2 linked regions of the Allochromatium vinosum DSM 180 genome follow. The main gene of each other region encodes a partner of the protein of the gene in region 2 in a complex. Links are inferred from orthologs where the notes say so. Each region holds a gene or a part of one and is shown on either strand. Other genes may lie near its edges. The genes, in order: rpsJ and nusB.

Region 1 (8,801 bases), 650 kb from region 2 along the record:
AGCCCGGATCTCGGAGGCGACCTGACCGACCTGCTGCTTGTCGGCGCCCGACACCAGGATCTCGGTCTGACTGGGGGTCTCGATCGTGATGCCCTTCGGCACCGGATAGTCGACCGGATGTGAGAAGCCCAGGCTGAGGTTGAGCACGTCGCCCTTGGCCTGCGCGCGATAACCGACGCCGACCAGGGTCAGCTTGCGCGTGAAGCCGGCGCCGCAGCCGGTGACCATGTTGTTGAGCAGCGCACGGGTGGTGCCGGCCATGGCCCAGGCTTCGGTCTGGCCCTCGGCGGGCGCGACCCGGATCTCGCCGTTCTCTTCGCAGACGCGAACGGTCGGATGGACACACCAGTCCAGGGCGCCTTTCGGACCCTTGACCTTGACGTCCTGACCGCTGATCTCGACGGTGACGCCCTTGGGCAGCTTGATGGGAGCTTTTGCAACACGTGACATCGTAGTCTCCCCTTAAGCGACGTAGGCGATGATCTCGCCGCCGTGTCCGGCCTGACGGGCCGCGCGGTCGGTCATCAGACCCTTGGAGGTGGAGACGATGGCGATGCCGAGCCCGGCCCAGACCTTGGGCAGCTCGTCCTTGCCGCGATAGATGCGCAGTCCGGGGCGCGAAACGCGCTTGAGGAACTCGATCACGGGCTTGCCGCGATAATACTTGAGCTTGATGACCAGCTCGGGCTTGCCACCCTTGGCTTCGACCATGGCGTCGGCGATGTAGCCTTCTTCTTTAAGCAGATTCGCGATGGCGACTTTCTGCTTTGAAGACGGCATCACGATCGTGATCTTACCGCGCTGCTGGCCGTTGCGGATGCGTGTCAGCATATCCGCAATCGGATCCGACATACTCATTGGCTTCTCCGTGGGTCAGGCCGTCGTTGCGACGCGATACCCGGTAGGTTGAAAAACGTGTGGCTGAACTTACCAGCTCGCCTTGACGACGCCGGGGACGTCCCCGCGCATCACGGCCTCGCGCAGCTTGTTGCGCGACAGGCCGAACTTGCGATAGACCGCGTGCGGACGACCGCTGACGCGGCAGCGACGCTGCTGGCGCGTCGGGCCGGCATCGCGCGGCAGCTTCTGCAGCTTCGCCAGCGCTTCGTCGATCTGCTCGGAACTCGCGCTGCGATCATTGATTACGGCCTTGAGGGCCGCGCGCTTAGCGCTGAACTGGGCTGCGATCTCGGTGCGCTTGCGGTCGCGCGCAATCATGCTCTTCTTCGCCATGGGGCTCTACCTTAGGTTCGGAACGGAAAATTGAAGGCCGCGAGCAGGGCACGTCCTTCTTCGTCCGTCCGCGCCGTGGTCGTAATGGTGATGTCGAGTCCGCGCAGCGCATCGATCTTGTCGTAATCGATCTCGGGGAACATGATCTGCTCACGCACGCCCATGGAATAGTTGCCGCGGCCATCGAAGGACTTGGCACTCAGACCGCGGAAGTCGCGGATACGCGGGATCGAGACACTGATCAGGCGATCGAGGAACTCGTACATGCGCTCGCGACGCAGCGTGACCTTGCAGCCGATCGGCCAGCCTTCGCGGATCTTGAACCCGGCGACCGATTTGCGGGCGTAGGTCACGATCGGCTGCTGACCGGCGATGGCGCGCAGATCGGCGACGGCATTGTCCATGACCTTCTTGTCGGCCACGGCCTCGCCCACGCCCATGTTGAGTGTGATCTTCTCGATCTTGGGCACCTGCATCACGCTCTGGTAGCCGAAATGCTCCTTGAGCTGAGGAACGATGCGCTCTTTGTATTCAGTCTGTAATCTGGACATCTCGCTTCACCCGGTCAGACGTCGACGACTTCGTCGTTGGACTTGAACACACGCACCTTGCGCCCGTCTTCCAGGGTCTTGAAGCCGACTCGGTCGGCCGCACCCTTGATCGGGTTGTAGAGCCCGACATTGGAGACGTGGATCGGCATCGCCTTGTCGATGATGCCGCCCGGCGCTCCGGCTTGCGGATTGCCTTTCTGGTGCTTGCGGGCGATGTTGATGTTCTCGACGACGACGTGATTCTCGTCGACTACCTTGAGCACCGTGCCGCGCTTGCCCTTGTCCTTGCCGGCGATGACCATGACGTCATCACCCTTCTTGATCTTTCTCATGACTATCGTCTCCTCAGAGCACTTCCGGCGCCAGCGAGATGATCTTCATGAAACGCTCGCCGCGCAGCTCGCGCGTGACAGGCCCGAAGATACGGGTGCCGATGGGTTGAAGCTGGTTGTTCAAGAGCACGGCGGCGTTGCCGTCGAAACGGATCAGCGAACCGTCGGGGCGGCGCACGCCATGACGGGTGCGAACCACGACCGCATTGTACACATCGCCCTTCTTGACCTTGCCGCGTGGGATGGCGTCCTTGACGGTGACCTTGATGACATCGCCGATGCCCGCGTAGCGACGATGCGACCCGCCGAGCACCTTGATGCACATCACGCTCTTGGCGCCGCTGTTGTCGGCGACGCTCAGATTGGTCTGCATCTGAATCATTGTCTTTTACCTAAAAAGCTCGTTGCTGATCCGGGAATGGACCGATGGCTCCGCGAAATGACCGCGCCGGCCGCACCGCAAGCGCCGGGCCGGAAGTACGCGAGACTGGCAAATGCCGCTCAGCGCGCCTTTTCGAGGATCTCGATCAGACGCCAGGTCTTGGTCTTGGAGAGCGGACGGCACTGCTCGACCCGCACCAGATCGCCGACGTTGCAGCTGTTGGTCTCGTCATGCGCGTGGATCTTGGTCGAGCGGCGCATGAATTTACCATAGAGCGGGTGCTTGACACGGCGCTCGATCACGACCGTGATGGTCTTGTCCATGGCGCTGCTGCTCACGCGCCCTTCGAGTGTCCGATTGGTCTTGATCTCGTTCTCGTCGCTCATGATTTCCCGCCCGCCTTCTGCTCGGCCATGATGGTCTTGATCCGGGCGATGTCCCGGCGCACGGCCTTCATGCGCGAAGGCTTGGACAACTGACCGGTGCCCCGCTGCATACGCAGATTGAATTGCTCGCGCAGCAGCTCCATCAACTGTGTCTGAAGCTCTTGGGCGCTGTTGGTTCTAAGCTCGTTGGCCTTCATCACAGAATCGTCCGCTTTTCAAAGGTGGTCTGCACCGGCAGCTTGGCCGAGGCCAGCTTGAAGGCTTCGCGCGCGACTTCTTCGCTGACACCCTCGATCTCGTAGAGCATGCTGCCCGGCTGAATCAGGGCGACCCAGTACTCGACGTTACCCTTACCCTTACCCATACGCACTTCGAGCGGCTTTTTGGAGATCGGCTTATCCGGGAACACCCGGATCCAGATCTTACCGCCGCGCTTGACGCTACGGGAGATGGCACGACGGGCGGCCTCGATCTGGCGTGCGGTAAGACGACCGCGCTCGGTTGCCTTGAGACCGAACTCGCCGAAGCTCACCCGGTTACCGCTCTGGGCCAGACCGCGGTTGCGGCCCTTGTGTTGCTTTCTGAATTTGGTGCGTTTCGGTTGCAGCATGACTTAACCCTTCTTTCCGGACGCCTTCGGCGCCGGTTCCTCGGGCAGCTGGTCGCCGAAAACCTCGCCCTTGAAGATCCAGACCTTGACTCCGAGCACGCCGTAGGTCGTCTTGGCCTCGGCAAAGCCGTAGTCGATGTCGGCACGCAGGGTGTGCAGCGGCACACGGCCTTCACGCGCCCACTCGCTGCGTGCGATCTCGGCACCGTTCAGGCGACCGGCAACGCTGACCTTGATGCCCTCGGCGCCCAGACGCATGGTGTTCTGGATCGAACGCTTCATGGCGCGGCGGAACATGATACGCCGTTCGAGCTGCTGAGCAATGCCCTCGGCCACCAGTTGCGCGTCGAGTTCCGGCTTGCGGATCTCTTCGATGGCGATGTGCACCGGAATGCCCATCATCTCCGAGACCTTGGCGCGCAGCTTGTCGATGTCCTCGCCCTTCTTGCCGATCACCACGCCCGGACGGGCGGTGTGGATGGTGATGTGGGCATTCTTGGCCGGACGGTCGATCTGGATGCGGCTCACCGACGCCTTGGCGAGTTCCTTGCGCAGGAAGTCGCGGACCTGGAGATCGGTGTTGAGCAGATCGGCATAGTCCTTGGAATTGGCATACCACTTGGATGTCCAGTCCTTGACGATGCCAAGCCGGATACCATTCGGATGAACTTTCTGTCCCATACTGGTCCCCTGGATCCTCTAGGCTTCGGCCACGGTCAGCGTGATGTGGCTGGTGCGTTTCATGATGCGGTTGGCGCGGCCCTTGGCGCGCGGCATGATCCGCTTCATGGTCGGCCCCTCGTTGACCTGGATGGCCGCGACCTTGAGTTCGTCGATGTCGGCGCCCTCATTGTGCTCGGCGTTGGCGATCGCCGACTCCAGGACTTTCTTGATGATGTCGGCGCCCTTCTTGGGGCTGAAGGACAGCGTGTTGAGGGCTTCCTCGACACGCTTGCCGCGAATCAGATCCGCGACCAGTCGGGCCTTCTGCGCCGAGATCCGGGCGTATTTGTGTGTGGCTACAGCTTGCATCGCGATCTCCGACTAGCGCTTCTTCGCTTTCTTGTCGGCGGCGTGACCACGATAGGTACGGGTCAACGCGAACTCGCCGAGCTTGTGGCCGATCATGTTTTCGTTGACGAGAACCGGCACATGTTGACGCCCGTTATGGACGGCAATGGTCAGACCAACCATCTCAGGCAACACCATGGAACGGCGCGACCAGGTCTTGATCGGGCGCTTGCTGTTTTGGGCGACCGCCTCTTCCACCTTCTTGATCAGGTGGTGATCGACGAACGGGCCCTTTCGAATCGAACGTGGCACTGGCTCAACCTCGACTGATGCTATTTCTGACCGCGACGACGCACGATCATGCCGTCGGTCCGCTTGTTATGGCGCGTCTTGTGGCCCTTGGTCGGCACACCCCAGGGCGTGACCGGATGACGGCCGCCGGAGGTCCGGCCTTCACCACCGCCGTGCGGGTGATCGACCGGGTTCATGACCACGCCGCGCACCGTCGGACGGATACCGCGCCAGCGGCTCGCGCCGGCCTTGCCGAGCTTGCGCAGGCTGTGTTCGCTGTTGCCCACCTCGCCGATGACGGCGCGGCAGTCGGAATGCACTTTACGCATCTCGCCGGAACGCAAACGCAGGGTTGCGGTACCGGAGTCGCGCGCCACCAGCTGCACTGCGGCACCGGCCGAACGCGCGATCTGCGCGCCCTTGCCGGGACGCATCTCGATACAGTGCACCTGGGTGCCGACCGGGATGTTGCGTAGCGGCATGCAGTTGCCGACCGCAATCGGCGCGGCCTCGCCCGAAATGACCGAGTCGCCGGCCTTCAGGCCCTTGGGGGCAATGATGTAGGTGCGCTCGCCGTCGGCATACTTCAGCAGTGCGATGTGCGCCGAGCGGTTCGGATCATACTCCAGACGCTCCACGGTGGCGGGAATCCCGTCCTTGCGGTTGCGCTTGAAGTCGATGATGCGATAACGCTGCTTGTGACCGCCGCCCTGATGGCGAACGGATACACGGCCCTGATTGTTGCGTCCGCCGTGCTTGCTCTGCTTGTCGATCAGGGGCGCATGGGGCGCGCCCTTGTGCAGATCGGGCGTCGTCACCTTGACGACGAAGCGTCGTCCGGCGGACGTCGGTTTGGTCTTTACGATTGGCATCTTGATCTATCCGTTGCTGTCCGCCGCCGCGCTCAAGCGGCGTCGCCGAAGTCGATGTCTTGGCCGGCCTTGAGGCGCACATAGGCCTTGCGCCAGTCCTGACGCTTGCCCAGACGCTGCCCATGGCGCTTCTGCTTGCCCTTGACGTTGAGGATCTGGACGCGATCGACTTCGACCTCGAACAGCATCTCGACCGCCTTGGCGACTTCCTGCTTGGTCGCATCGCTCAGGACACGGAAAGTCACCTGACCGGCCGTCTCGGCCAGACGGGTGGCTTTCTCGGAGATCACGGGCGCGACCAGCACCTTCATCAGACGCTCTTTGTTCATGCCAGCCGCTCCTCCAGCTTCTTGATCGCCGCCTCGGTGGCGAGGATGGTCTCGAAGGCGACCAGGCTGACCGGATCGACCTCTTGAGCCGACAGCACGTCGACCTTGGGCAGATTGCGCGCGGCCAGATAGAGCGTGTCATCGAACCCATCGGTGAGGATGAGGGCGTCGGTCAGGTCATGGCTCTTGAGCAGCGCGATCAGAGCCTTGGTCTTGGCCTCTTCCAGCGCCAGCTCGGAGACGACCACCAGACGCTCGGTGCGTACCAGCTCAGACAGGATCGAGCGCACGGCGCCGCGATACATCTTGCGGTTGACTTTCTGGCCGTAGTCGCGCGGCTGGGCCGCGAAGGTCACACCGCCCGAGCGCCACAGCGGGCTACGGGAGGTACCTGCGCGGGCACGACCGGTTCCCTTCTGGCGCCACGGTTTGGAACCGCCACCGGAAACCGCCGCACGGTTCTTCTGGGCCTTGGTGCCGGCGCGCGCGCCCGCCATGTAGGCGGTCACGACCTGGTGGACCAGGCCTGGTTTGTATTCCACGCCGAAGACGGCGTCGGAAACCTGCACACTGGACGCGCCAGTGTGGTTTCGAATGGCGATCTCCATGAGTGCTCAGCCCTTGTTCTTTTGCTTCACGGACGGCAGCACGACCAGACGCCCTCCCGTCGGTCCGGGCACGCCGCCACGGACGAGGAGCAGGTTGCGTTCGGCGTCGATGCGCACGACCTCGAGATTTTGCTGACAACGATTGGCGGCGCCAAGATGACCCGCCATCTTCTTACCCTTCCACACGCGCCCGGGGGTCTGGTTCTGACCGATGGAACCCGGCGCGCGGTGCGACAGCGAGTTGCCGTGGGTGCGGTCCTGACCGGCGAAGTGGTGACGGCGGATGACGCCGGAAAAACCACGACCCTTGGTCACGCCACGCACATCGACCTTCTGGCCCGGCTCGAAGATGGAGACCGAAATCTCCTGACCGACCTGGAGGTCGGCGCCTTCGCCGCCTTCCAGACGGAACTCGCGCAGCACTTCACCCGCCTCAACACCGGCCTTGGCGTAATGACCCGCCATCGGCTTGGTGACGCGCGAGGCGCGACGCTGGCCGAAGGCGACCTGGATGGCGCGATAGCCATCGGTCTCTTCGGATTTGACCTGACTGACGCGGTTCGGCGTGACCTCGATCACGGTGACCGGGATGCTTTCACCTGCCTCAGTGAAGACACGGGTCATGCCGGCTTTGCGTCCGATAACTCCGATCGACATGATTTCGTCCTCAGCTCAGCTTGATCTGGACGTCGACACCGGCGGCCAGATCGAGTTTCATCAGGGCGTCGACGGTCTTGTCGGTCGGATCGACGATGTCCATCAAACGCTTGTGCGTCCGCAGTTCGTACTGGTCGCGTGCGTCCTTGTTGACGTGCGGTGAGACCAGAACGGTGAAACGCTCTTTCTTGGACGGCAGCGGGACCGGGCCACGCACCTGAGCGCCGGTGCGCTTGGCGGTATCGACGATCTCACGCGCGGACTGATCGATCAGACGATGATCGAACGCCTTCAGCCGAATTCGGATTCTCTGATTCGTCATGCCCTTACTCGATGATCTTAGCAACAACACCCGCGCCGACGGTGCGACCGCCCTCGCGGACCGCAAAGCGCAGACCTTCTTCCATCGCGATCGGCGCGATCAGCTTGATCGTCATTTTGACGTTGTCGCCCGGCATCACCATCTCGATGCCTTCGGGCAGCTCGCAAGCGCCGGTGACGTCGGTGGTGCGGAAGTAGAACTGCGGACGATAGCCGTTGAAGAAGGGGGTGTGACGACCGCCCTCTTCCTTGCTCAGCACGTACACTTCAGCTTCGAAGTGGGTGTGCGGGGTGATCGAGCCGGGCTTGGCCAGCACCTGACCACGCTCGACGTCTTCACGCTTGGTGCCGCGCAGCAGGGCGCCGATGTTGTCACCGGCCTGACCCTGGTCGAGCAGCTTGCGGAACATTTCGACACCGGTGCAGATGGTCTTGACGGTGTCTTTGATGCCGACGATGGCCACTTCTTCGCCGACCTTGACGATGCCGCGCTCGACACGTCCGGTCACCACGGTGCCGCGTCCGGAGATCGAGAACACGTCTTCGATCGGCATCAGGAAGGCGCCGTCGATGGCCCGCTCCGGCTCGGGAATGTAGCTGTCGAGCGCCTCCATCAGTCGGTCGATCGAGGGACCGCCGATTTCGGAGGTGTCGCCTTCCAGCGCCAGCTTGGCCGAGCCGGTGATGATCGGGGTGTCGTCGCCGGGGAAGTCGTAGCTGGAGAGCAGCTCGCGCACTTCCATCTCGACCAGCTCCAGAAGCTCGGCGTCGTCGACCATGTCGGCCTTGTTCAGGTACACCACGATGTAGGGCACGCCGACCTGACGTGACAGCAGGATGTGCTCACGGGTCTGGGGCATCGGGCCGTCGGCGGCCGAGCACACCAGAATCGCGCCGTCCATCTGCGCCGCGCCGGTGATCATGTTCTTGACATAGTCGGCGTGACCGGGGCAGTCGACATGGGCGTAGTGACGCTTGTCGCTCTCGTACTCCACGTGCGCCGTGGCAATGGTGATGCCGCGCTCGCGCTCTTCCGGGGCGTTGTCGATCTGGTCGTAGGCCCGCGCCTCACCGCCGAACTTCTTGGCCTGATGCGTGGTGATCGCCGCCGTCAGCGTGGTCTTGCCGTGGTCGACGTGGCCAATCGTGCCAACGTTGACGTGAGGCTTGCTACGTTGAAATTTTTCTTTGGACATCCCGCTCTACCCTTCGGATGAA
Region 2 (5,996 bases):
CCAGCCATAAGATTCGGTCAACAATACCGAGGGCACGGCCAGCATAGTAATGAAGAAACCAACGAACTCGTCCCAGACGATGGCCGAGGGATCTTTGGTTCCGAGTTCGCGGGCCGTTCGGTCGCAGGCCCAGATCCCGATGACGGTGAAGACGACAACGAGCCCCAGGTAATAGGGCCAGACGAGCGGACTCATCAGCAGGTAGAACGGAATCGCGGCCAGTGTGCCGAAGGTGCCGGGCGCCTTGGGCGCGAGTCCGGAACCGAAACCGAAGGCAAGCCAGTGGTGGAGTTTGCGACGGTCGAAGCCCGTGGAACGAGAGAGGCTGGACATGTGGCGGCTCCTAGTCAGCACGGTCGTCGGCGACCGGAAAATGATCATAACCCCGCGCCGGCTGTGTCAGACGACCACCATCCGGCCGACGCAAGTCCAGTCCGGCGCTCGCGCGAATCCAGCCGACTCGCGTCAGCGGCAATCCAAGCGCTTCGGCCAGCCGCTCGACGTTCGGAATATGCGCGGGCGGGACGCAGAAACAGAGTTCATAGTCATCGCCGGAGGCAAGCGGCAGCGACCAGTCGTCCGTCGCGGCGACGACATCGGCGACCTGGTGCGCCAGGGGCAGGCGATCCAGTTCCAGTACGGCGCCAACGGCCGAGGCACGGAGGATATGCCCGAGATCGCCCGCCAGACCGTCCGATAGATCGATCATCGCCGAGGCGACGCCGCGTAGCCGTTGGCCGAGTTCGACCCGTGGCTCGGGGCATTCGAGGCGACGCCGCAGTTCGGGCGCGACCGACTCGCCGGCCAGCATCCGGCGCAGTGCCAGACCGGCATCGCCGAGTGTGCCACTGACAAAGACGGCATCACCCGGACGCGCGCCCGAGCGTCGGATCGCCGCACCCGTCGGCACCAGACCATGCACCTGAACCGCCACGCTCAGCGGGCCGCGCGTGGTATCGCCGCCGACCAGACGCATCCCGTGCGCGCTCGCCAATCGCTCGAAGCCGGTCGCAAAGGCGCGAATCCAATCCTCGTCGGCAGCGGGCAGGGTCAACGCCAGGGTCGCCCAGGCCGGTTCGGCGCCCATGGCCGCCAGATCGCTGAGTCCAACGGCCAGTGATTTGTGCCCGATGTGCTCGGGATCACAGTCGGGAAAGAAGTGCACGCCGGCCGAGAGCGTGTCGATGCTCACCGCCAGCGCCTGTCCGGCCGGGATCTCCAGCAGCGCGCAGTCGTCGCCGACGCCGAGCGCGACGTCCGGGCGCTCGGGGCCGAGCGCGGCGAAATAACGGCCGATCAGATCGAATTCGGACACGCCGGCCGGTTCAGAGCTTGCGGTCCATGTCGCCGGCCTTGCGCCGGGCGATCTTGTCGAGCACGCCATTGACGTACTTGTGCCCCTCGTGCGCGCCGAGCAGCTTGGTCAACTCGACGGCCTCGTTGATGGCGACCCGGTCCGGGATGTTGTCCGAGAACAGGATCTCATAGGCGCCGAGCCGCAGGATCGCCAGCTCTACCGGATCGACCTGGCTGATCGGGCGATCGAGGAATCGATCGAGCTGCGCATCGATGGCATCGATATGGGTCGGCACGCCGTTGAGCAGCTCGTCGAGCAGTTCGACGTTGAAGTTGAAACGGTCCTCGGCGGCCAGCTCGTCTTCGTCGCTCACGCCATTGAGCGAAGCGGCGACGGCATCGAGCCATTTGGGATCGTCGAGCAGGTGGCGCTTGATCGCCATGGGATCATCGCCGGTCAGACGCCATTGATAGAGCGCGAGCGCGGCATAACGACGCGATTGACTGCGCGGGCTGATCGGACGCGGGTTTTCGGGCGTGGTCATATCAGTCGATCTGTCTCAGCAGATTCACCATCTCCAGGGCGGACATGGCCGCCTCGGCGCCCTTGTTGCCGGCCTTGGTTCCGGCACGCTCGATGGCCTGCTCGATGCTGTCGACGGTCAGCACCCCGAAGGCGACCGGCAGGCCATGCTTGAGGCTGACCTGAGCCATGCCCTTGACGCACTCGCCGGCCACATAGTCGAAATGCGGCGTGCCGCCGCGGATGACGGCACCGAGCGCGATGATGGCGTCATAGCCGCCCTTGGCCGCGATCCGCTCGATGGCCACCGGCATCTCGAAGGCGCCGGGCACGCGCACGATGGTCAGATCCGACTCGCTCGCGCCATGACGCAATAGCGCATCGATCGCGCCCTTCTCCAGACTCTCGACCACGAAGCTGTTCCAGCGGGACACCACCAGACAGAAGCGGGCCTTGTCGGCGCGCAGGGCGCCCTCGATCGTTGTGATACTCATCGCCTGATTCCTGAAAATCGCTACAAACCTTTACGAAGCGGACCGGCCACCCGTGTATTCGACCACTTCCAGATCGAAACCGGAAATGGCGTGCATCGCCTTGGGCGCGCTCATCACCCGCATCTTGCGTACCCCAAGATCGGCCAGGATCTGGGCGCCGATGCCATAGGTGCGCAGCTCGCCGCGATCCTGGCGCACGGGCACCGGATCGTCGCTGCCGTGGAACTGAAAATCCTTGAGACGGCTCAGCAGGTCGGCTGAATGGTCGCGGTTGCGCAGCACCACGATCACGCCCTCCCCTGCTTCGGCCACCTGACGCATGACGTCGCGCAACGGCCAACCGCAGGCGTTGTGCGTGGTGTCGAACAGATCGCACAGCGTATTCTGCAAGTGCACGCGCACCAGGGTCGGACGCTCGGGACTGATCTCGCCGAGCGTCAGGGCCAGATGGATCTCGCCGTCGATGGTGTCGCGATAGGCGATCAGATCGAAGGTGCCGTGCGCCGTCGGCAGTTCGCACTCACACTCGCGGATCACGGCTGTCTCGTTGCGCATCCGGTAGTGGATGAGATCGGCGATGGTGCCGATCTTGATGCCGTGCGTCTGGGCGAAGACCTCCAGATCGGGCCGGCGCGCCATGGTGCCGTCCTCGTTGAGGATCTCGACGATCGCCGCCGCCGGCGTCAGTCCGGCCAGCCGCACCAGATCACAGCCGGCCTCGGTGTGTCCGGCGCGTACCAGCACGCCGCCCGGCTGGGCCATGAGCGGAAAGATGTGGCCCGGCTGCACCAGGTCACGAGGACCGGCGTCGGGTGCAACGGCCGCACGGATGGTGGTGGCGCGGTCGGCCGCCGAGATGCCGGTGGTCACGCCACGCGCGGCCTCGATGGAGACGGTGAAAGCGGTCGAATGGACGGCCTGATTGTCGCTGACCATGAGCGGCAGGCGCAATTGCTCGCAGCGCTCCTTGGTCAGGGTCAGACAGATGAGGCCGCGCCCGTACTTCGCCATGAAGTTCACGGCCTCGGGCGTGACGTAATCGGCCGCCATGAGCAGGTCGCCCTCGTTCTCGCGGTCTTCGTCATCCATGATGATGACCATCTTGCCCGCACGCAGGTCGTCGATGATCTCCTCGGTCGTGTTCAGGCCTGTACTGCTCATAAGTCTTGGTTCATCGGTTGTTCGGTGTAGGCGAATCAGTGACCCGTCACTTGACGAATCCATGCTCGGCCAGGAATTGGAGCGTCAGACCGGAGGACTGGGGATTGGCCGCCTGCTCGCCGAGCAACAGACGCTCCAGATAACGGGCGATCAGGTCGACCTCCAAATTGACCCGGCTGCCGGGACGATAGTCGCCGATGATCGTCTCCTGGATGGTATGGGGCACGATGTTGAGCTCGAACACCGCGCCCTCGACCCGGTTGACGGTCAGACTGGTGCCGTCGACGCAGATCGACCCCTTGTGGGCGATGTAGCGTGCCAGCTCATCCGGTGCCTGGATTCGGAGCCGCCAGGAGCGCGCGTCCTCGTGACGTTCCAAGAGTGTGCCGACCCCATCGACGTGCCCGCTGACCAGATGTCCGCCGAGCGGCGTCGACAGGGTGAGTGCCTTTTCGAGATTGACCCGCGAGCCGGGCTTGAGCGCACCGAGCGTGGTCAGGGTCAGGGTCTCGCGCGAGACGTCGGCGGCAAAGCCGCACTCGGTCAGCGCCACGGCGGTCAGACAAACGCCATTGACCGCAATGCTGTCGCCCAGGACGACGCCGTCGAGCGACAATTTGCCGGTGTCGATGCTGAGTCGAACGTCACCGCCGCGCGGCTCCAGACGTTGAATCAGACCGACCGATTGGATGATGCCAGTAAACATGAAGACTCTCAGTGCTCGAACATGCCGTGCCCGGCGTTAGGATTCGGGTGCAGCGCCCGGGGTCGACTCGCCCAGCCTAAGGCATTTGTGAATATGCAGCTTGAGCGTCGGCGGCAGAAAGGGTTTGACGACATAGCTCGTGACTCCGGCCTGGATGGCGTCGCTGACCTGCTGTGCACTCTGCTCAGCTGTGACCATGAGCACCGGCAGATCCCGGAGCTTCGGATCGGCACGCACAGTCACCAGGACATCCAATCCGGTCATGCTGGGCATGTTCCAGTCGCAGATCAGCAGATCGACAGGGAAACGAGCCAGATAATCGAGTGCGTTCCGGCCACTGTTCGCCTCGGCGATCTGCTCGATGCCCATCGAGCGCACCACGGCAGCAATGAGCTTACGCATGGCAAGCATATCATCGACGATCAGCACACGAGTCGCGGCACGCTGGCGAAACTGACGCTGAAGCGGATTGGTCGCTTGCTCGGGAGACTTGGGCGGCTTGGCCACGATAAAAAAACGGGTTCGAGGCTATAGATCGGGACGGGCACGAATCCGCAGATCCCGGCCGATAGAGCGCACCTCCAGGATCTCCAGCCCGACACGGTCGAGCATGGTGTCGATACCGGGCAGATCGAACAAGCCCTTGGCCGCCTGCCCCATGAGACAGGGCGCCTGATAGAGCAGAATCTCGTCGACCAGCCCCGCGCGTACCGCCGCTCCCGACAGGGTCGATCCGGCCTCCAGCAGAACTTCGTTGACCTCGCGCCGTGCCAGCTCGGCCATCAGGGCCGCCAGATCCACGCGACCGGCCTGCTCGGGCAACCGGATCAACTCGGCGCCGGCGGCTTCGAGTGCGGCGGCGGCCGTATCACGCGGACCGATGCCGACGATCAGCGTGCGCCCCGGCAGGCCGAGCAAACGCGCCGTCGGCGGCGTGCGCCAATGGCTGTCGACCACGACGCGGCAAGGTTGACGCACCGGGTCGTCTGCCGCCATGCCGGACAGCTCAGCGGCCGTCAGACGCACGTTCAGGCTCGGATCGTCTCCCAGCACCGTCCCCAGCCCCGTGACGATGGCCGAACTGCCGGCGCGCCAGCGCTGCACATCGCGCCGCGCCGCCTCGGAGGTGATCCATTTGCTCTCGCCGGTAGCCAGCGCCGTGCGCCCATCCAGGCTCGCGGCCAGCTTGCAGCGGACATAGGGCCGTCCCTGCTCATAGCGCTTGACGAAGCCGGGATTGAGCGCACGCGCCTCGGACTCCAGGCAACCGACATCGACCGAGATTCCGGCCTGACGCAGTCGCTCGACGCCTCGACCGGCCACACGCGGATTGGGATCGACCATGGCACAGACGACACGCGCCACACCAGCGGCGATCAACGCCTCGGCACAGGGGGGCGTGCGTCCGTGATGCGAGCAGGGTTCCAGGGTCACATAGACCGTGGCGTCACGCGCGCGTTCACCCGCCTGCGCCAGCGCCAGCGGTTCGGCGTGCGGCTCACCGGCACGACGATGCCAACCCTCGCCGACCACCTGCCCATCGCGCACCAGCACGCAACCGACGCGCGGATTGGGGTCTGTGGTGTAGCGTCCGCGTTCAGCCAAGCCTATGGCGCGGGCCATGTGAAGCCGATCGTCTCCGTCACCGGCCGTGGCTGGACGCGACAGCGCCATCAGTCGCCGGACTCCAGGTCGTTGAGCAGATCGAGCTGCTGACGACTGGCCTCGGGTGAGGGCTGACGCTCCAGGCGCTCGATCTCCTCACGGAAGGCCGCCACGTCCTCGAAATGCCGATAGACCGAGGCGAAGCGTACAT

The links.
Region 1: the proteins of nusB (region 2) and rpsJ are in contact, whole or in part, in a solved structure (PDB 3D3B), measured with the Escherichia coli proteins. The link is inferred for Allochromatium vinosum DSM 180 from one-to-one orthologs.

The regions. Positions count from the first base shown.
Region 1 is NC_013851.1:2,672,455-2,681,255, forward strand. What follows is about bases 5,929-8,732. They hold rpsJ (30S ribosomal protein S10), read right to left. Parts: upstream 7,585-8,732; coding sequence 7,273-7,584; downstream 5,929-7,272. Other genes in these bases: rplW (50S ribosomal protein L23), read right to left, coding at 5,929-5,997; rplD (50S ribosomal protein L4), read right to left, coding at 5,994-6,605; rplC (50S ribosomal protein L3), read right to left, coding at 6,612-7,262; tuf (elongation factor Tu), read right to left, coding at 7,589-8,732. Also shown: rplF (50S ribosomal protein L6), read right to left, coding at 1-450; rpsH (30S ribosomal protein S8), read right to left, coding at 463-858; rpsN (30S ribosomal protein S14), read right to left, coding at 928-1,233; rplE (50S ribosomal protein L5), read right to left, coding at 1,245-1,784; rplX (50S ribosomal protein L24), read right to left, coding at 1,799-2,116; rplN (50S ribosomal protein L14), read right to left, coding at 2,130-2,498; rpsQ (30S ribosomal protein S17), read right to left, coding at 2,618-2,884; rpmC (50S ribosomal protein L29), read right to left, coding at 2,881-3,081; rplP (50S ribosomal protein L16), read right to left, coding at 3,081-3,494; rpsC (30S ribosomal protein S3), read right to left, coding at 3,498-4,175; rplV (50S ribosomal protein L22), read right to left, coding at 4,194-4,526; rpsS (30S ribosomal protein S19), read right to left, coding at 4,539-4,817; rplB (50S ribosomal protein L2), read right to left, coding at 4,838-5,668; more of rplW, read right to left, coding at 5,701-5,928; more of tuf, read right to left, coding at 8,733-8,779. UniProt on the Escherichia coli protein: Involved in the binding of tRNA to the ribosomes. Part of the processive rRNA transcription and antitermination complex (rrnTAC). The complex forms an RNA-chaperone ring around the RNA exit tunnel of RNA polymerase (RNAP).
Region 2 is NC_013851.1:2,027,627-2,033,622, forward strand. What follows is about bases 84-2,913. They hold nusB (transcription antitermination factor NusB), read right to left. Parts: upstream 1,842-2,913; coding sequence 1,326-1,841; downstream 84-1,325. Other genes in these bases: thiL (thiamine-phosphate kinase), read right to left, coding at 344-1,315; ribH (6,7-dimethyl-8-ribityllumazine synthase), read right to left, coding at 1,843-2,313; ribBA (bifunctional 3,4-dihydroxy-2-butanone-4-phosphate synthase/GTP cyclohydrolase II), read right to left, coding at 2,344-2,913. In the rest of the region: more of ribBA, read right to left, coding at 2,914-3,474; ALVIN_RS08795 (riboflavin synthase), read right to left, coding at 3,521-4,180; ALVIN_RS08800 (response regulator), read right to left, coding at 4,217-4,609; bifunctional diaminohydroxyphosphoribosylaminopyrimidine deaminase/5-amino-6-(5-phosphoribosylamino)uracil reductase RibD, read right to left, coding at 4,709-5,803; transcriptional regulator NrdR, read right to left, coding at 5,854-5,996. UniProt on the Escherichia coli protein: Part of the processive rRNA transcription and antitermination complex (rrnTAC). The complex forms an RNA-chaperone ring around the RNA exit tunnel of RNA polymerase (RNAP).